2 regions of the Eubacterium sp. BL-380-WT-2B genome follow, and region 1 is predicted to be linked to the other one. Evidence: a T-box and tRNA genes for the amino acid it is inferred to sense, from the RefSeq annotation. Region 1 holds a T-box; the other holds one or more tRNA genes.

What was found. A T-box is a leader RNA that pairs with one kind of tRNA and senses whether it is charged. The one in region 1 lies ahead of metG (methionine--tRNA ligase), so its partner is inferred to be a tRNA-Met.
Region 2: it has a tRNA-Met gene. The T-box ahead of metG (methionine--tRNA ligase) is inferred to sense a tRNA for this amino acid. The anticodon was not compared.

Annotation. Positions count from the first base shown of each region.
Region 1 is NZ_VUMP01000005.1:232,506-243,115, forward strand. Features, by position in the region: gene FYJ53_RS11535 (helix-turn-helix domain-containing protein) at 1-307, shown strand, start outside; gene FYJ53_RS11540 (LTA synthase family protein) at 347-2,350, opposite strand; gene metG (methionine--tRNA ligase) at 2,433-4,385, opposite strand; T-box leader at 4,429-4,672, opposite strand; gene rsmI (16S rRNA (cytidine(1402)-2'-O)-methyltransferase) at 4,947-5,777, opposite strand; gene FYJ53_RS11555 (NAD(P)/FAD-dependent oxidoreductase) at 5,792-7,177, opposite strand; gene dnaB (replicative DNA helicase) at 7,313-8,653, opposite strand; gene rplI (50S ribosomal protein L9) at 8,711-9,160, opposite strand; gene FYJ53_RS11570 (DHH family phosphoesterase) at 9,157-10,610, opposite strand, start outside.
Region 2 is NZ_VUMP01000002.1:77,375-87,984, forward strand. Features, by position in the region: gene FYJ53_RS03280 (polysaccharide biosynthesis protein) at 1-1,447, shown strand, start outside; gene mazG (nucleoside triphosphate pyrophosphohydrolase) at 1,463-2,920, shown strand; gene FYJ53_RS03290 (HU family DNA-binding protein) at 3,030-3,305, shown strand; gene FYJ53_RS03295 (RNA-binding S4 domain-containing protein) at 3,366-3,605, shown strand; gene FYJ53_RS03300 (septum formation initiator family protein) at 3,695-4,117, shown strand; gene FYJ53_RS03305 (Ppx/GppA phosphatase family protein) at 4,114-5,067, shown strand; tRNA gene FYJ53_RS03310 (tRNA-Leu) at 5,157-5,245, shown strand; tRNA gene FYJ53_RS03315 (tRNA-Met) at 5,281-5,357, shown strand; tRNA gene FYJ53_RS03320 (tRNA-Met) at 5,372-5,448, shown strand; tRNA gene FYJ53_RS03325 (tRNA-Glu) at 5,482-5,556, shown strand; tRNA gene FYJ53_RS03330 (tRNA-Val) at 5,594-5,669, shown strand; gene tilS (tRNA lysidine(34) synthetase TilS) at 5,718-7,130, shown strand; gene hpt (hypoxanthine phosphoribosyltransferase) at 7,120-7,653, shown strand; gene ftsH (ATP-dependent zinc metalloprotease FtsH) at 7,710-9,593, shown strand; gene FYJ53_RS03350 (thioesterase family protein) at 9,675-10,073, shown strand; gene FYJ53_RS03355 (type III pantothenate kinase) at 10,092-10,610, shown strand, end outside.

The DNA.
Region 1 (10,610 bases):
TATTCGTGAAGCCCGTCTTGATAAAAAACTGACGCAGTACCAGCTCGCGGAACGTGTCCATATTACACCGAATTATCTGAGCATGCTGGAACGCGGCACCCATCTGCCCAAACTTGAAACGCTCATCACCATCTCCGAAGCACTGGAGGTTCCTGTCAGCGCACTTCTTACCGATTTCCCCGTCGAATCCTTTACCAGCCGGATTCACTTTCTGTCCACTGCAATGGAAGGGCTCGATGACGAGCAGTCCAAGATCGTGTGCGATGTCATCAAGGTGATGACTGACGGCTTTAAATTGAAAAAATAAGTAAAAATCCCCGGATCAAATGATCCGGGGATTTTTTAGTTAAAAGTCTGAAGCCGGGTAAAACAAATCGTTTCGCCGCCTCGCCGTATCCAGCATGTTATTGTAGAGTATCTGCTGATACTCCAGAACCTCACGGTCATGGACGGTCGGATCACCCTTTCTGAAGTACTGCCCTTCCTTGTCAATGATCCCTACCGTATTGATGACCGGCAGTGTTTTGGACAGCTTCATTAAATAATCATTGTAGGGTGCCCCCTGGATACCCGCCTGCGCAAGCAGCAGGCTGGAAAGATAGTTTACACTCAGCTTATCCACCTGAGCTTCTGGGATGTCGTAATTTGCCCAGATGACAAAGGGGGTGACATAGCGCCTCTGCAGCTCCTCTGTGCTCCACTGGTCCAGAGGCTTCTGCATGAGCTCTTCATAAAAAGCCTGCTCGATATACGCCTGATGATCGCCAAACATGACCACCAGCGTGGGCTCATCCTGACTGCTGAAATAGTCGATCAGATTTTTAAACGCCGCGTCAGAGCTGCGCATCAGCGATAAATACTGCTCAGTTTCAGGATAACTTCCCTCCATCCCCTCCAGAAGCACAGGCTCCAGATCATCGGCATTCAGCTGGTAACCGGCATGGTTCTGGATGGTCACATCAAAGACAAACAGCGGATTGTCGCCTTTATTTTCATAAAGCTCAATGACCTTGTCATAAGTAGCCGTATCGCTGACCCATTTTTCTCTGATTGTCTGCGATTCCATAAATTCTTCTTCTGAAAAAAACTGCTGAAATCCAAAATTTGGATAAACTTTATCGCGGTTCCAGGCGTTACGCTCTCCGGGGTGGATGGCGTAGCTGCTGTAGCCTTCATGGTTCAGCGTCGACGTGAGCCCGGGAGCCGGACCCTTGATATAAAGCTGATAGGGCCTCGCGTTTTCCGGCAGATAAGCCGTGGTGTTTCCTGTCAGAAAAGCGTATTCGGAGTCACAGGTGCCACCGCCGAAAACCGACACGTAGAGATTCCCTTTAATGGTATTTTCCTGCAGGCTGTCAATGAAAGGCATGTAGTCAATATTGGTTGAAAAATCCCCCACGGCTCGCAGGTCACTGAAAGACTCATTCATAATGGCAATGATATTGGGCTTATGGCTGTCTTTCATTCCAGGGCCGGCAGCGGCTTTTTCCGTTGTCCCACCCCGGCCGACAGCTCCTGTGGTCATGGGCTGCTGTACGTTTTTGATGCTTTCACCCAAAAATGCCAGATCATATCCTTCAGGCTCTCTGACATGTGAGAGCTTGGCATTGACGGTAAAGGTATAAGGATAGCCGTTAACTGGCATATCCCAGGCATAGTAATACCGCTCCACATTGGTCTCGAAAAACAAACCAAAGGTAATGGTCAGGGCTGCAAAGGACGTCAGGCGCAGCCTGCGGCTTTTATATTTATCCCGGACGCGTCTGTCTGCTTTAAAGGCCCAAAACAACAGCGCTGCCAGAACCAGCGCTGCCAGCAGAATCGTGCCGCTGAGCTCAAAGTGATAGGCTGAGGCGACCTGAAGTCCTGTTTTCGCTGAAAACAGATCCGTATAGAGCAGTGTATCTCCTCTGAACAGACGGACAAAGTAGCTCGCCAACCCAAAAATATACAGAAGAATTCCTCCGCCCATCAAGGATGCTCTCATCCGCCCTGTTAAAATATATAAAAAAACATAGACTGCCATACAGCAGGCCAGATTTAAAAACAGGCGGATTCCCTCTGTATCAAAGGGTGCTTCCTGAAATATCTGGAAAATGGTATAAGAAAAGGCTGAGGTCAGAACAAGCAGCAGCACATTCCACAGAGCCGCTGCACGCTCCCTGCACTCTATATTTGAAAAGACAGCCAGACCGATCATAAAAACACACAGCCCCGCTGTGTTCAGGTAACGTTCATCAAACCCCATCATATGATAGCAGAGCGACAGGCTCAGGCTCAGCACCGCCACTGTCGCCAGTGCTGCCAATATTCTTTTTTTACTCGTTGTCAAATTGATTACAGAATCCAAAAAAAACCTCCTGTTCTCTGACTATTATATCATTAAACAGAAGATTTTGTGTTATTTTCAATAGAAATTAAGTTTTATCCTTTTAGCTTACCTTGCCGCCAGCCGGGATTACATCGCCGTCGACTGTTAAAATACTCAGCTTTTTCCCCTTAACAGCGGAAAGAATCATCCCGTTTGACTCCAGTCCCCTCAGCATGACCGGCTTCAGATTTGTACAGACAATAACCTTTTTGCCCACAAGGTCTTCAGGCTTATAGTATTTGGCGATTCCAGAGATAATCTGGCGCTTTTCTGTTCCCAGATCCAGCTGGAACACCAGCAGGCGGTCTGCGTCAGGGTGCTGTTCGCAGGAGATGACCTCTGCGACTTTCATCTCAACCTTGGCAAAATCATCGATGGTGATCAGGCCTTCTGGCACCTCGGCTTTTTCTTCCTTCTTGGCCTGTTTTTCCTTTTTAGGCGGCTGTTTCTGTTCTTGTTCTTGTTTTTCCTTCTTCACTTCAATTCTCGGGAAGATTGGTTCACAGCGCTCTACCTGGATGCCGTCCGGATATTTTCCAAAGGACTGGATACTTTCCCAGGTCCTGAGTTCTTCTGGTACCTTAAGTTCATCGGCAATCTTAACGCCGGTATCGGGCATTGCAGAGCTTACGAGTACAGAAATTATTCTGAGAGACTCTGTCAGGTTATACATCACCATTGCCAGACGGGCTTTCTTTTCAGGATCTTTAATCAAAACCCATGGCTGCGTCTCATCAATGTATTTATTGGTGCGGGAAACCAGCTTCCAGACCGCTTCCAGCGCGCGGCTGAAATCCAGCTTATTCATGTAATCTTCCACAACGCCTGGAGTTTCCTCTGCCAGAGCAATGAGCTCGGCGTCAAAATCACCGCTTTCACGCTCAGCCGGAATCACGCCGTCAAAGTATTTCACGGTCATGGCCACTGTCCGGCTCAGGAGATTGCCCAGGTCATTGGCCAGGTCAGAATTGATGTGGCTGACCAGCAGATCTTCGTTATAAATACCGTCTGCGCCGTAGGTCATTTCACGCAGCACATGGTAGCGCAGTGCATCCACGCCATATTTTTCAGCCAGCTCTACCGGGTCGACAACATTGCCTACAGATTTGGACATTTTTCCACCCTTTAATAAAATCCATCCGTGGCCGTATACGTGTTCCGGCAGCGGAAGGTCCAGTGCCATGAGAATAATCGGCCAATAGATGGTATGAAAGCGGATGATGTCCTTACCGACCAGATGCACATTCGCGGGCCAGTATTTATCCATGAGCTGCGGCTTGTCATTCAGATAGCCAAGAGCCGAGATATAGTTCGGCAGAGCATCGATCCAGACATATACCACATGCCCCGGGTCAAAGGTTACCGGAACGCCCCAGCTGAAGGAGGTTCTGGAAACGCAGAGATCCTGAAGGCCGGGCTTGATAAAATTGTTGATCATTTCATTCTTCCGGGATTCCGGCTGAATAAAATCCGGATGGTCTTCGATGTACTTAAGTAAGCGGTCTGCGTATTTTGACATCTTAAAGAAGTAAGCTTCTTCGGAAGCTTTTTCAACCGGACGTCCGCAGTCCGGGCAGTTGCCGTCCACCAGCTGGCTTTCCGTCCAGAAGGATTCGCAGGGAGTGCAGTACCAGCCTTCATATTTTCCTTTGTAAATATCGCCCTGGTCATAAAGCTTTTTAAAAATCTGCTGGATGGTTTTCTCATGTTCCGGGTCTGTGGTACGGATAAACTGGTCATAGTTGATGTTCATCAGCTTCCACAGCTCTTTAATTCTTCCCACCACGTCATCCACATAGGCCTGTGGGGTGACGCCCTTTTCCTCAGCAGCCTTTTGAATCTTCTGGCCGTGTTCATCGGTACCGGTCAGAAAATAGGCATCGTAACCCGTCAGCTTTTTAAAACGGGTCAGAGTATCGGCGGCTACGGTGGTGTAGGTATGGCCGATGTGTAAATCCCCGCTTGGATAATAAATCGGGGTTGTCACATAAAAAGTTTTCTTTTCTTCCATCATATTTCCTCCTTGAAAATTTCTAAAAATAAAGAGAGCCCCTCCATATAAGGACGAAGCTCTCGTGTTACCACCTTACTTTCCGCCTGTCTCACGGCAGACGGCTCAGCTAATAAACCGGCAGGGTTTATTATTTGTTTTTAACGCTTTCCGCGGCCCTGGCTTAGGCGGCAGCCCTCACCAAAGCATGCTCCGAGGCCATCTTCCATTCCTTGTCCACAGCCGGCTTTCACCTTTCCCGGTTCTCTGTATGCTTCCTCCGAATATACTCTTCTCTTCATCGCAGTTCATATTCAATTTATTACTATACTATTATATCCAAATATTTTTAAAATGCAAGCACTTTTAAGGCAATGGAAAATTAACGAATTCTTTTAAGGGATTAAAAGGGCGGCCACCGCACTAAAAAGTGGCAGAGCGACGCCCGCAAATACCCAAGATGTCTGCCCCTAACTTGCTTTAGCATGGCGTTCATGCTGATCTCTAAAGCGACTTAGCCCCATCCAATCAAATCTGCCAGAGGCAGATTTGTACTATAATTTTTAATTTTCAATTGTTTTCAAATTACCGTTTGATCAGATTATAGATATCCCGCTTGCTCACGCCCCGGTCTCTGGCCACCTGCTTCATGGCTTCCTTTTCGCCCATGCCCTGGTCTTCATAATGGGCCATGTGCTCATCCAGAGAAAGGGCTGTCAAATCCTGGCTGTCTGACGGAAAGCCATCGCCTCCTTCAATGACCAGCACAAACTCACCTTTGGGTGGATTTTCAGAATACCAGTCCAGATGCTCCTGAACTGTGCCCATTCGGGTCTCTTCATATTTTTTTGTTATTTCCCTGGAAATACTCATTTTTCGGTCCGGAATGACCTGAACCATAGCTTCCAGTGTTTTCACCAGTCTGTGGGGCGTTTCGTAGAGAATAACCGTATTTTCAGAGGCGGCTATTTTCTCAATACCCCCGCGGATCTCTTTGTTTTGTTTTCCTAAAAACCCCATAAAGGTAAAGGCCCGGGCATCAATGCCTGAGAGCACGAGTGCGCAAAGTCCGGCGTTTGGTCCGGGTACCACCTCCACCGGGATTCCAGCTTCATTACACCGGCTGACAATAACCGAGCCAGGGTCAGAGATAACGGGCATTCCCGCGTCGCTGACCAGGGCAATATCTTTACCCTCTGCCAAAAGCTCCAGCAGCTTTTCACTTCCGCTCTGCTCATTGTGCTGATGATAGGCCAGCAGATGCTTCTTAAGCTCAAAATGATTAAGCAGTTTGACCGTATGTCGGGTGTCCTCCGCGGCGATCACGTCCACTTCCTTCAAAATCCTGAGAGCCCTCAGCGTAATATCCTCAAGATTACCGATGGGTGTTCCGACAATGTATAGTTTTCCCGGCATGTCATTCTCCATTTTTAATCAAACAAATTTCGCGCCACATAGACGCCGTTGACAGAGGCCTGCATCAGGCCGCGGGTGATTCCAGCCCCGTCGCCCAGCACGTACAGGTTTTTAATATTAGTCTGAAAATTTTCATCCACAGCCACCTTGTTGGAGTAGAATTTGACCTCTACTCCGTAAAGCAGGGTCTCATCACTGGCCAGACCCGGTGATACATGGTCCAGCGCCTGGATCATTTCGTCGATATCCTTCATAATGCGGTACGGAAGCACCAGACACAAGTCTCCCGGCACTGCATCCTTGAGAGTCGGTCGGATATTGTTTCGGTGAAGCCTTTCCTCGTTGGTTCTCCGGCCTCTGATAAAGTCGCCGTAGCGCTGCACAAGAATCTTATTCCCGGTCAGCATGTTTCCAAGGCTGGCAATGTGCTTGCCGTAGGCGATGGGCGCGTTAAAAGGCTCGGTAAAGCCTTTGGAAACCAACAGCGCAAAATTGGTGTTGTCTGTTTTTAGAGTGTCTGATTTGTAGCTGTGGCCATTGACCACTGCCAGATTGTCATCATAGTATTCCGTTGAAACGACTCCGCCGGGATTTGAGCAGAAGGTCCGCACTGCGTCATCAAAGGTTGGCGTATAATAGACCAGCTTACCCTCATAAAGGGCATCGTTAATTTCCTTCATGATTTCGTTGCGGGTTTCAAGCCGGATACCGATATCCACCTTGCCCACTGTGGTGTCTACGCCGTAGGTGTCGCACATGGCTTTAAACCATTCTGAACCCTCACGGCCTACACCGGCCAAAATTTTATCCGCGTAGTATTCGCCGTCAGCGTTCACGCCAACTGCCACGCCATCCTCCACGATCAGGCTTTTTACCGGATCGCGGAACTTGATTTCTACTCCCAGATCATGGATCAAATGATCCTGAATGCGCTTATAGATGGTGTAGCCAACCTCTGTCCCCATGTGGCGTATGGGGCATTCGATAAGCTTTAGATTACTCTGGATGGCCTTTGTTCTTATCTCGCGGATTTTCTCCGGATTATCGAGACCATGTACCTTGGGATCTGCCCCAAAACGCAGATAATGCTCATCCACATAGGCGATAAGTTCTTCGGTTTTTTCATAACCGATATAATCCGGCAGCTCTCCGCCGACATCCGGCGACAGCGAGAGCTTCCCGTCTGAGTAAGCGCCCGCTCCGGCAAACCCCGTCGTGATATTGCAGGGCTTACATCCCACACACACGCCGGTCTTCCTTTTGGGACAAATCCGTTTTTCGATGGCATTACCCTTTTCCAGCATTAAAATACTGAGCTCAGGTTTTTCCTTTTTAAGCTCAAGCGCAGCAAAAATGCCGGCAGGGCCGGCGCCGATTATGATTACATCATACTTATTCATATGAAACCCTTCTTACCCTGAACGCCAAGGTAACCTTCAATAAAAAAATAATTTCCATTCTCCATTCAATAACCACAGATTTCCATTGTACCGCAGCTTGAAAACCGCCTCACCATTCCCGCTGCACCACCAAATTTAGTACCCCGGGTCCTCATAAAAATCAGGCGCAGGATCATTGAATTTGGTGTATTCAGGCAGCCATGCGAGCTTCAGGCGGCCGGTCGGGCCATTACGCTGCTTGGCAATATCGAGCTCGGCGATATGAGGCTCAGATTCTTTGTTATAGTAGTAGTCACGGTATAAAAACATAACCACATCGGCATCCTGCTCGATGGAGCCGGATTCACGGAGGTCGGCAAGCATGGGATGATGGTCTGTCCTTGCATCCGGCGCACGGCTGAGCTGTGACAGGCAGATCAGCGGGCAGTCCATTTCACGGGCAAGCCCCTTCAAACCTCTTGAAATCTCCGAGATTTCATTCTGCCTGTTCTCCGCTTTTCCCCTGCCGCTCATGAGCTGAAGGTAGTCGATAAGAATCAAATCCAGTCCCTTTTCTGTTTTGAGACGGCGGCATTTTGACCGTACCTCTGACAGAGTCACCCCTGGGGTGTCGTCAATAAAAATATTGGTATTGTATAGATGACTATAGCCAAGGGAGATACTCTCCCAATCCTCTGGTGAAAGCTCCCCTGTACGGATCTTATTGCTGTCGACCAGGGATTCCGCGCAGAGCATACGCTGTACCAGCTGGGCCTTGGACATTTCAAGACTGAAAATAGCGACTGCGGCATTTTCCTTCAGGGCAGCGTTCTGGGCCAGGTTTAAGGCAAAGGCCGTTTTACCCATAGAGGGGCGCGCCGCCACGAAGATCAGGTCAGACCTCTGCAGACCAGAGGTATAAAGATCAAGCTCTGAAAAGCCTGTGGTCAGGCCGGTCAGATTCCCCTGGTTCTGCTGAATGGTCTCAATCTGCATCAGGGTTTCACCAAGGGTTTCGCTGATAGGCTCAAAGTCTCCGCGTTTTTTTCCCTGCGAAACCTTAAAAATACTCTGCTCGGCACTTTCAATGACAGATTCCACATCATCATACTGGCCGTAGCTTTCATTGAGGATTTCGGTGGCGGTGTCAATCAGGTTGCGTATGACCGACTTTTCCTGAACAATCTTACAGTATTCCTCATAGTTTGTATACATGGGGACCTGGTCAACCAAGCCCGCGATATAGGACGGCCCGCCGATTTCTTCAAGAACGCCCCGGTTTTTAAGCATATTGATCAGAGTTACGGTATCGATTGGCCGTCTTTCATCATGCAGCGCCAGCATACACTCAAATATCCGGGCATTGGCGGTACTGTAAAAGTCGTCCGGCGACAGCAGTTCCTCTGCCCTGGCAATATTAGATTCTTCCAGCAAAATCGCCCCGAGAACCGACTGCTCTGCTTCAAGGTTATGGGGCGGAGTCTTCGGGTTAATCACCTGATTTCACCTCCTTTTCAAAAAAATTTCCCAGGAAATCGGCACGGATTTCCAAATTTATTTTGCAGCTTCAACCACAACTGTCAGGTTGCCTTCAACGCCGGCATAGGTTTTAACCTTTACCTCAATGCGTCCGACATTTCTGACCGGCGCGTTTAAAGCGATCTTGCGTTTGTCCACTTTGATTTCTTTCTGGGCTTCCAGGGCTTCAGCAATATCCTTGCTGGTGACAGAGCCAAAAAGCTTTCCGTCTTCCCCTGCTTTTTCAGCGATGGTGATGGTCGTGTCGTCAATGACCTTTGCCAAAGCCACAGCAGCCTGGCGTTCTTCTTCCATCTGTTGTTTTTTCAGAGCCTGGGCTTCCTCTGCCTTGGCAATATTTTCCTTTGTTCCCGGAAGACCCTTGTTGGTTTTAATCAAAAAGTTACGGCCGTAGCCATCCTTAACATTGACAATTTCGCCGGCTTTGCCGACATTTTGAACATCTTCTAATAAAACTACTTTCATTTTTCTTCTCTCTCTTTCATATATTCTTCAATGGCACTGAGCAGCATCTGTTTTCCGACATCCAGATCATTGATATCTGGAAGCTGGGCGCCTGCAATGGCCAGATGGCCGCCGCCGCCCATTTTTTCAAGGATCAGCTGAACATTGACCTCACCCATGGAACGGCCGCTGATAACCAGCCCGCTGCCGCTTTTTAACAGGATGAAGGACGCGTTGATTCCCTTGATATTTAACAGTTCATCCGCCGCCTGGGCAGCAATGATCTTGGCGTATTCCGATTCGTTTTCCAACTGGGAAATGGCAATGCTGTCAAAATAGATCTTCGCGTTCCGCACCGCTTCTGACCGGGTGGCATAAGTTGCGAGGTCATCCTGTAGCATGGTTTTGGCGATAATGGTGTCCGCACCTTTACGGCGGAGATAAGAGGCCGCCTCAAAGGTACGTACCCCTGTTTTAAAGGTGAACATCTTCGTGTCCATACACATACCTGCCATAAGGGCGTTTGCCTCGGTTTCGTTCATACTTTCCTTTTCATCAAGGTACTGAAGCAGCTCGGTGATCAATTCACAGGTCGATGAGGCATAGGCCTCTGTATAGTTAAGCACCGTTTTTTCAATGAATTTTCCAGAACGCCGGTGATGGTCAATGACCACAATCTTTTCGATTTGGTCGATCAGCTCTGGAACCTCGAGATAATTGGCGTTCTGAGTATCCACAATGATCAGCAGGGTATTGGGTGTAATGTAGTCCTCTGCTTCCTTTGGCTTGATAAAGGAATCCCGGTACTCGTCGTTTTCCATCAGGTACTGGAACAGCTCCTTGATGCTGTAGTTAATCTCTTTGATGACAATTTTACCGGTTTTATTGAGCGCCTTGCAGGCGCCCAGAAGGCCGACTGCTGCGCCGAGGCAGTCCATATCCGGTGTCTGATGCCCCATGATCAGGACATTGTCGGATTCGCGGATAAGCTCTCTGAGGCCGTGGGCTTTTACCCTGGCTTTCACCTTGGTTCGTTTTTCCGTGGCTTCAGTGGTTCCACCATAAAAGGCCATTTTTTCATCCTGTCTGACAACAGCCTGGTCGCCGCCGCGGGCAAGGGCAATATCCAGCGCCGCGTGGGAAAGCTCATCGGCCTCACGGATGGCCAGCGGCTCATCAGACACACCAATGCCGATACTCAGGGTCACCTGGGATTTTTCTTCTGTTTCTGTCTCCCGGATTTCATCGAGAATACGGAAACGCTCTTCTTCCATGGCCCTCAGCTTTTCTTTTTCAAAAATCATTAAATAGTGGTCATTTTCATACTGGATGATCACAGCCCCGACCTTCTTTGCCCATTCGTTGATCTTCAGGTCGATCTGGCTCAGAACCGCAGACCGCTCGTGGCTGGGGAGCTGCTCGATGATATCGTCATAGTTGTCGATTAAAATATAACAGAAAACCGGTTCGT
Region 2 (10,610 bases), on a different contig from region 1:
GCTGATGGTTTCAACGGTGGGACTGCCAGTGGCAATTTCGAAGATGATCTCTGAAAATATCGCGGTCAAGGATTATCTGGCGGCTCATAATGTGTTTAAGGTATCGTTCTGGACACTGCTGATTATGGGTGGGCTATCCACTGCTTTTCTTTTTCTGGGCGCAGATTGGCTGATTACCGTTGCAAACTGGCCTGGAGAAAGCTTTCCAGCCATTATGGCCATTGCGATGGCACCGCTTGTTATAGCGGTATGCTCATCCTTCAGAGGCTTTTTTCAGGGCTTTCAAATTATGAATCCCACGGCAATCTCTCAGATTATTGAGCAGATCATTCGTGTGGGATTAGGTGTTTTTTTGTGCTGGTACTTTGTTTCCAGTGGAATGGGCGTTGGAATGGGCGTTGGCGGAGCTGTTTTTGGAGCGACCGCTGGCGGCCTGTTTGCGATGTTATTTCTCTGGTTTTTATACTGGGCTTTTACTGCAGCTAATAAAAAGACTTTAAAACAAACAAGCCGTCCGGTACCTTTGACAAGCAAACAGATATTTAAGCGTCTTGTTATCATTGCAATTCCGGTCACTCTGACTTCTGCCATTGTCTCACTGTTTTCGATGATTGACTCGTTGATCTATATTCCGAGATTGGCGCTGGCAGGAGTTGATGCTCATACAGCAACAACTATGATCGGTGATTTTGCCAATGCCGATACGCTGATCAATATTCCACTCGTTATCAGCGGAACCCTCGCGGTTGCGATGATACCAGCGATTTCAGAGTCTTTTGCACTTCGGGATAAAAGAGCAATGGGACATAAAATCGATGTGGCTATCCGGTTAGTGATCATGGTGGCTTTGCCTTGTTGTATTGGTCTTTCAGTACTTTCACAGGGAATTTTTGACATTCTTTTTCAAGGTTCACCCTATGGGCCGGAAATTTTAAAATATTACGCTTACGCGACCATTTTTATGATGCTCTCCAATACCTTTCAGAGTATCCTTCAGGCCATTGACCGTTTTAGAGTGCCGTTGATTAATCTTGCCATAGCCATTGTTATCCGTTTTGTAACAGGGTGGATATGTCTGGCAGTGCCGGCCTTTAACATTTATGGGATTGTGATCAGCAGTATGATTACATTTGTATACTTAACGATATCCAATTATATCTGCGTCAAACGCTTTACAGGATTTCAGATGGATGCAAAGCAAACGCTTTTCAAACCTCTGGTTTCAGCGATTGTGATGGGGCTTGCCACCTGGGGCGTTTATGCAGTGGTCAGTATGTTCGCTGGGAATTTTATCGCAGTGGTGACGGCGGTGGTGGTCGCTGTTGCTGTGTATTTTTTCCTGATGATTTTGATTGGTGGAATTACGGAAGAAGAGATGGCTATTCTGCCAGCACAGAAAATTATCGAACCGGTTTACAGGAAAATCAGAGGAATTTTATATCGCTAGGATAGAGGAGAAATTATGTCGCAAATTAGTATTGTCGGTCTGGGACCAGGTTCCTTTGGCCAGCTGACTGTAGAAACACTGGAGTTGCTTCAGAATGAAAATAAAAATTATTTCAGAACGGCGGTCCATCCAGTGGTCAAAGAGCTGGAGAAACGTGGAATAGCATATTGCAGCTTTGATGTATTGTATGAAGACTGTGAGTGCTTTGAGGATGTTTATGAAAGCATCGCGGAACAGCTCGTTAAAAAAGCAGAGGCAGGTCAGCCGCTAATCTATGCGGTTCCTGGAAATCCATTGTTTGGAGAACAAAGTGTGATTAATTTGATGCGTAAGTGTCAGGAAAAGGACATAAGCTATCAGATTTATTCGGGAGTAAGTTTTGTTGATATTTCTATGACGGCATTGAAAGAAGATCCGGTTAATGGGCTGAAGATCATTGATGCCTTTGAAATGAATGAACAAATTCCAGATAAGACCATGGGCAATTTGGTTACTCAGGTTTTTAACCGCCATATGGCCTCAGAGGTTAAGCTTTCTCTGCTCGATTATTATCCAGACGATTATCCCGTTGTTTTACTTATAAATGCAGGTATTCCAGGACAGGAGCTCATTAAAGAGGTTCCTTTGTGCCAGATGGACTGGGTTGAGGAAATCAACCATCTGACGACGCTCTATATCCCGCCAGATAAAAATGATTTAAGAAGCTACCAAAAGTTACTTGAAATTATGGGAATTCTCAGAAGTCCAGAAGGCTGCCCATGGGACAGAAAACAAACACATGAGAGCCTCAAAGCATATTTACTGGAAGAAACCTACGAAGTAATGGATGCCATTGAAACAGAGGATACAGAGAATCTTATTGAGGAATTGGGAGATCTGCTTTTTCAGATTGTATTTCACGCACAGCTTGGCAGAGAAGAAGGACTTTTTACATTCAATGATGTTCTGGAGGGAATCAACCAAAAAATGGTGCGCCGCCATCCCCACGTTTTTATGGCGACTGAGGAGATTTCAACTGAAAAGGTCCTGTCTAATTGGGATGAGATTAAAAAAACAGAAAAGCAGACACAAACCATTTCAGATGAAATGGAACGTATTCCAAAAGCGTTTACTGCTTTGATGGAGGCCTGTAAGGTTCAGTCCAAGGCAGCTAAGGTAGGGTTTGATTGGGAAGGTCCTTTGGACGCATTGAAAAAAGTTGCTGAGGAAGAACAAGAAGTAAGAGTGGAAATTTTAAAAAAATGTCCAGATAAATTGGAAGAGGAACTGGGGGATCTGCTGTTTGCCGTTGTCAATGTTGTTCGTCTGGCGAAAATCCAGCCGGAAATTGCATTGCGCAAAGCGACTCAAAAGTTTATTATGCGTTTCAAAGAAATGGAAAAAATTACCCTAAATGAACAAAAAAGTATGCTTGATTACGATCTTGATGGCCTTGAACAACTGTGGCAACTGGTGAAATCCTTAAAAAACTAAGGTTTTTAGCTAAAAATACAGAAAATGCTTGTATTTTTTAGCGAAACGTGATTATAATAATAATCATAAAAATTAAAACATAAAGATCACACTTTACGGAGGGATAAGAATGAACAAATCAGAATTAATTGCCGCTATGGCAGAAAAATCGGGATTATCTAAAAAGGACTCAGAAAAAGCTTTAGGTGCTTTTATGGATACCGTTGTTGACGCCTTAAAGGACGGCGACAAAGTTGCTCTGGTAGGTTTCGGTACTTTTGATGTTCGTGAAAGAGCTGCTAGAACCGGTTTAAATCCAAGAACCAAAGAACCAATTGAAATTGCTGCTTCAAAAGCTCCAGCATTTAAAGCGGGAAAAGCATTTAAGGACGAATTAAACAAATAATCAAAGGGAGAGCCGGAGCAATATTGCTCCGGCTCTTTTGATTTTCAGAAAGGAAAACCAATGCGAGTTGATAAATTTTTAAAAAATGCCCGTTTAATTAAACGACGTACCATGGGAAAAGCTGCATGTGATGGAGGGCGGATCATGATCAATGGAAAAGAAGCCAAGCCTGGAAGCCGTCTGAAGGTGGGGGACATTCTCACAATAGCATACGGTGATGGAGAACAGAAAATTGAGGTTTTGGAGCTGTTAGAACATGCGCCTAAGGATAAAGCAACAGAAATGTACAGGGAGCTTTAGATTAAGAATTGACTGTGTTTTATAGGTTATAATAGCTGAATGAAATGGATTGTGTTACAATAAATAAAAAAACAGGTGGTGAAAAAACAGTGGCAGAAAAGAAAAAAAATGGCCTGCGCAGGCGCTTTAAGCCTAAAATGGGAACAATTATTGTGACACTGGTGCTTTTGATCTTTGTCGGGACCCTGTTTGGAACCAATGCCATGAAAATTCATCAGCTTAACGCTCAAAAGGCAGATATTCAATCCAAGCTGGATGAGGCGGAAAAGAAAAGCAAACAGCTGGATGAAGATATTAAGCAAATTGGAACAAAAAATTACATAGAACTCATTGCACGAAAATATTTGGGACTTTATTATCCAGATGAAAAGATTGTAGTGCCTGTAGAGGGCAAAGATAATAACGGACAGAATAATAGCGGGCAGCCAGCAGAACAGCCGACACCAACAACTGACGAAAGCAGTCAGGATAATTCCAATAGCGATGAGCAGCAAAGTGAGGAAAACGAATGAGTGAATCAAGTGTACCTAAACAACCTAAAATCAATCGAGCTGTGATTGATATCGGAACAAATTCAACGAGGATGCTGATATTTAGAAAAGATAAAAAGGGGCAGCTCTTTCGTGTCAATAAGTCAGTCCGATATACTCGGATGGGTCAGGGTGTTAATAAGACAAAACGCCTTCACCCAGATGCGATCAAGCGAAATATCGAGGCTTTGGAAGAGTACAAGAGCATCGCTGAAGATTATGAAGTTAAGGAAATGTTTATTTTTGGTACAAGTGCGCTCCGGGATGCTGAAAATTCTTCGGAATTTATTGATATGGCCCTACAAAAACTTGGAATGAAGGTAGAGATTATTTCAGGTGAAAAAGAGGCAGAATATGGCTTTATGGGCGTATCACAATGTTTTGACGAGGGTCTGCTTATTTTTGATATTGGCGGCGGAAGCACAGAGCTGATATACGGTAAAGGCCGAGATCTCATGAAAATGAAAAGTCTGAATATTGGCAGCGTCCGTTCCACAGAAGCTTTTATTGAGAATGATCCCCCCGAAGCGGAAGAACTGAATCAATTAAATCAAAATGCTGCTGAAGCGCTTGAGAAAGCGCTTGCTGATTATGAAGGCTATAAGCCTTATAAACTCATTGGTATTGGAGGAACAGCGACAACAGTATCCACAATCAAACAGAAATTGAAAATTTATGACAGCGAACAGGTGCATCAGAGCATTGTCACCAAGGCAGAGCTTGAAACAATTATCCAGAACCTTTCGTCAAAAACAATTGATGAACGCCGCCAGATCGTTGGACTGGAAGCAAAGCGGGCAGATATCATCATCGCGGGTACCAGCATCCTCGATAATATTTTGACGGTTACTAGAAAAGATTCGTTTGTTGTCTGTGACTATGATAATCTGGAAGGCGCAGCATACAGCCGTTTTTTTGCGAATGAAAAATAAACGAAAAAAAAATTAAAAAAGTGTTGACATTAAGTTTCGCAGACTGTATAATAACACTTGTCCTCAGAAATGAGGCAGCCACACTGAGTGCCGGAGTGGCGGAACTGGCAGACGCACAGGACTTAAAATCCTGCGATCCTTTTCGATCGTATCGGTTCGATTCCGATCTCCGGCACCATCATTTGTAAGACGCGAATGCGTCTATTATATTGTCGCGGGGTGGAGCAGCTTGGTAGCTCGTCGGGCTCATAACCCGGAGGTCGTAGGTTCAAATCCTGCCCCCGCAACCAAATTTTTAAATTATGGCGGCGTAGCTCAGTTGGCTAGAGCATACGGTTCATACCCGTAGTGTCAGCGGTTCGACTCCGTTCGCCGCTACCATTAATTTAATAACAAGATGTTAGAATTAGTTCCGGCCCCTTGGTCAAGCGGTTAAGACACCGCCCTTTCACGGCGGTTACGGGGGTTCGAATCCCCCAGGGGTCACCATTTTGTTTTGAAAAGTTAATATCTTAATTTTGTATGTGGTCGCTTAGCTCAGCTGGGAGAGCACCTGCCTTACAAGCAGGGGGTCATAGGTTCGAGCCCTATAGCGACCACCATTTTTTTATTCAGAATTAATTGAACTTTGAGATGAGCGTTAAATTGTCATGGAAGAAAAGCTTTTACAATACATTTCTGATAACGGACTGATAATGGCCGGCGATCGCATTCTAATCGGAGTATCCGGTGGAGCTGATTCGCTGGCCTTGTTGTATTTTTTGAAAAAGTATCAAGGGGTTTTGAATGTTGAAATTGCAGCCGCACATTTGAACCATGAGATCAGGGGGAAGGCGGCAGAAGAAGATCATGCTTTTGTAAAACAATTCTGCATTAAGCAGTCTGTTTTACTTTATGATAAATCTGTAGATGTTATTCAGTTGGCAAAAAAGAATAAAATTTCGCTTGAAGAGGCTGGAAGAGAAGCAAGATATGCTTTTTTTAAAGAACTTCAAAGCTCGGAAGCGTATAATAAACTGGCTTTAGGGCATCATCTTGATGATCAGGCAGAAACAGTTTTAATGCGTCTGATTCGAGGCACCGGTGTAAAAGGAGCGGCAGGAATGCTTTCTGAAACAAAGGGAGAAAGCAACATAATCCGCCCATTACTGTGTGTGGATAAAAAGACGGTTATTTCTTATTGCAAAAAAAATGGTCTGCACTATCGGACCGATAATACTAATTTTGAAACGGATGTTACTCGAAATAAGTTAAGATTGGAAATCGTTCCGATGCTCAGGGAGATCAATCCAAGGGTTGAAGAGCATTTATCAGAATTTGCCATGCTTGCACATGAGTATGAACAGTTTTTGCAAAATTCTATTGCTGAGTTGAGTACATATATGATTACAAAAAAAAGTAATCGGGTATATCTTAATTTAGAAATGTGGCGGTTACAGGTTCCGCTTCTTCAGAAAGAACTTCTTCGTCAGATGGTTTTCCAGTTTAAGGGTAGTTTAAAAGAAATAGAGTACAATCATATCCTATGTGTTAAAGAGCAGCTTTTATCTGAAAAGACTGTCTGGGAGCTTCATTTACCGCATGGTATGCAGGCTGTCAGGCGATATGAGCTTTTTTGGATAGAAGAAAAAAAGGCTGTTGTACCAGAAATTGGCTGCTATGAATTGCTGCCAGATAAAGCGTATTATTTTTCAAAAGAAGGTTTGTGGATCAAATTGACGGTGATTTCCGATGATTCCATAAAAAAATCAAAAGAATTAAAAAATCATAGTGAAAAATATTTTGATTATGGTAAAATAAGAGGAAAGCTTTATTTGAGAAATCGTCGTCCAGGTGATTATTTTAATCCTGTCGGCATAGCAGGTAAAAAAAAGATAAAAGATTATTTCATTGATCGAAAGGTTGAGCGTGAAAAGCGCAATGCAATTCCACTGTTAGCGGTGGGGTCAGAAGTGATCTGGATTTTGGGATATGCGATCAACCGGGAGTATCAGGTAAGCTCTGAAACCAAAAGCATTCTTAAAGTTCAATACCAAATAATAGGAGAGAAGTTTGGCGTTTGATTTTGAAAAAATCTTGATAGAAAAGCATACAATAGAAAAAAGAGTCATCGAGCTTGGAAAAAAGATTTCATCCGATTATACAGACAAAGAGCTTCTGGTAATCTGTATCTTAAAGGGAAGTATCTTATTTTTTGCTGATTTGATAAGGTCCTTGAGTATTCCTGTCAAAATTGATTTTATCAAGGCGTCCAGCTATGGAACGCGTACCAGCACTTCAGGAGAAGTGAAGGTTAATGATCTTTTATCGGAAAAGATAAAGGGCCAAAGCGTGCTTCTGGTAGAGGATATTGTAGACAGCGGCTTTACCATAAAGCGTATCTTGGATTTCTTTATGGAACAAGGTGCTGCCGATGTCAGAGTTTGTACCCTGCTTGACAAACCGGACCGCCGGGCGGCGGATATAAAACCTGATTACTCAGGCTTTACCATTCCGGATGAATTTGTTGTCGGATATGGAATGGACTTTGATCAAAAATATCGAAATTTGCCGTACATCGCTGTTTTGAAAGAAACAGAAAAATAATATTTGAAATTAGAAACTATTCAATGACTTATTTTATATGAAAGGAGTGATAGAATTTGAATAAATATCTAAAAATGATAGGGTTTTATTTAGTGATTTTGTTGATTATTATCGTCGCAGTTACTTTTTTAAATCCAATGCAGTCTGATGTTAAAACTTTAACATATAGTGAACTGTTGAGTAATTTGGACCAAAAACAGGTTTCTGAAATAGAGATTAATCAGTCTTCCGTAAAAGGGAAGCTTGCGAATGGCGACAGCTTTGAAGCCATTGTGCCACAATATCTTATTGATGAACAAATCAGCGACTACATTACAGGAAACCCGGATCAGAACATTGAAAAGAATCCGAATATGAATGTTACGGTTGCAAAACCACAGGATTCCTGGTGGATCTCTTTGATTCCTTCAGCGGTTATTATTATCCTGATGGTTGTTTTCTTTATGATGTTTGCAAACCAGTCTGGCGGAGGCGGAGGAAAGGTTATGTCCTTCGGTAAAAGCAAGGCGAGAATGCATACCGACGCAGATAAGAAGGTTACCTTTGCGAATGTAGCGGGAGCAGATGAAGAAAAAGAAGAGCTGGAGGAAATCGTTGATTTCTTAAAGTCTCCTGAGCGCTATAACAAGCTTGGAGCACGTATTCCTAAGGGAGTTCTTCTGGTGGGCCCTCCGGGAACAGGGAAGACTTTGCTCGCGCGTGCCGTTGCAGGTGAGGCGGGGGTTCCGTTCTATATCATTTCTGGTTCAGATTTTGTTGAGATGTTTGTAGGTGTTGGTGCTTCACGAGTAAGAGATCTGTTTGAAACAGCAAAAAAGAGTGCACCTTGTATTATCTTTATCGATGAAATTGACGCAGTTGGCCGTCATAGAGGCGCAGGCCTGGGTGGTGGGCACGACGAGCGTGAACAGACACTTAACCAGTTACTGGTTGAAATGGATGGTTTTGGCATTAATGAAGGAATTATTGTTATTGCCGCGACAAACCGTCCGGATATCCTTGACCCGGCTTTACTGCGTCCAGGACGTTTTGACCGCCAGGTATTGGTCGGTGTGCCGGATGTTAAAGGCCGTGAAGAAATTCTCAAGGTTCACCAGAAAGATAAACCATTGGATTCTTCTGTCGATTTAGGTGTAATTGCCAAGGGAACACCAGGGTTTACTGGCGCCGATCTTGAAAACTTAATGAATGAAGCAGCTTTGCTGACTGCCCGTAAAAAGGCTAAGGTTATTACGATGGTAGAGCTTGAAGAGGCTATTAAGCGTGTTATTGCAGGCCCTGAAAAGAAGAGCAAGGTAGTTGTTGAGTCAGACCAGAAAATCACAGCTTATCACGAAGCTGGACACGCTATCGTTATGGAATATCTTCATAATGGAGAGGAAGTTCATGAAATTTCCATCATTCCGCGCGGCATGGCTGCAGGGTACACGATTTCGCTCCCGAGTGATGACAGCCAGCATATGAGTAAAGGGAAATTGATGGACAAAATTGCAGGTCTGCTTGGCGGTCGTGCGGCTGAAAAAGTTGCCCTTGATGATATCTGCACAGGTGCCTCCAACGATATTGAACGTGCCACCAGCATTGCCAGAAAGATGGTTACAGAATGGGGTATGAGTGAACATCTTGGCCCAATGACCTTTGGTCATGACGATGGCGGCGAGGTGTTCTTAGGAAGAGATCTTGGACGTTCACGCAATTACAGTGAAGAGGTTGCAGCGGTTATTGATAAGGAAATTAGAAATATTGTCGAGACAGCCTTTGAGAGAGCCTGTTTGATTTTAACCGAGAAAAAGGATAAGCTGGTTGAGATTTCAGAGCATCTTCTGGAAGTTAACACCATTACCGGTGAAGAATTCAGAGCGATGTACAGCCGGTTGCCTTTAGATGATGGCAAACCTTTGGACGAAGGTAATATAGGTGATCCGGTTCCGGAAGTTTAAAAAGTAAATAAACAAAAAAGCCGTTAGCAATAACGGCTTTTTTCGCTAATAGACGACCAATAAAAGAAGGGAACAATTAAGATGCAAGAACTTAAAGTTGGTATGGAGCTTAAAAAAGATTATATGGTAACCCGTACTGAGACAGCTCAGGCAATGGGAAGTGGAGGACTTGAGGTCCTGGCAACTCCGATTTTAGTGGCATGGGCCGAGAATGCGGCCTATGAGATGGCTGAGCTGTGCCTGCCCGATGAGCAGACAACCGTTGGGGTCAACATTAATTTAAACCACATTGCCGCCACACCGGTAGGAATGAAGGTGCGCATAAAGGTAGTGCTTTCCAATATTGAAAGCAGACGTTTGGACTTTACAGTAGAAGCCTGGGATACCGTTCAAAAAATTGGTGAAGGAACACACCAGCGCTTTGTTGTTCAGAAGATGAAGTTTATGGGGAAGGTTCTCCAGAAAAAAAATCCTAAGTAGACAGAGGTAGAATAGCGCATGATTTTAGTCATTGATGTAGGAAACACAAATACAGAAATCGGGGTCTTTAAAGACGACGAAATCCTCTGCTCCTGGCGATTTGTTTCAAAAACGCCCAGGACCTCTGATGAATATGCAGTGATGTTTCAGGGATTTTTTGAAAATGATCATCTGGATTACCATGAAGTCGAAAGTGTGATAGCAGCTTCTGTAGTCCCGAATATTATGTATTCTTTGAATAATGGAGTAAAAAAATTATTTAATGTTGAGCCTTTGGTAGTGGGGCCAGGAATAAAAACAGGGATGCCGATCCAGACCAGTGATCCGGCAGAAGTAGGTGCGGACCGGATTATCGATGCTGTAGCGGCATATAATCTTTATGGCGGACCAGTCATTGTCTTGGATTTTGGTACAGCGACCACGTATGATTATGTTGATAAAAACGGTGCGTTTGTGGCTAAGGTCACTTCACCTGGGATACAGATTTCAGCTGAGGCACTTTTCAGGAACGCCGCCCAGCTTCCCAATATCGCGATT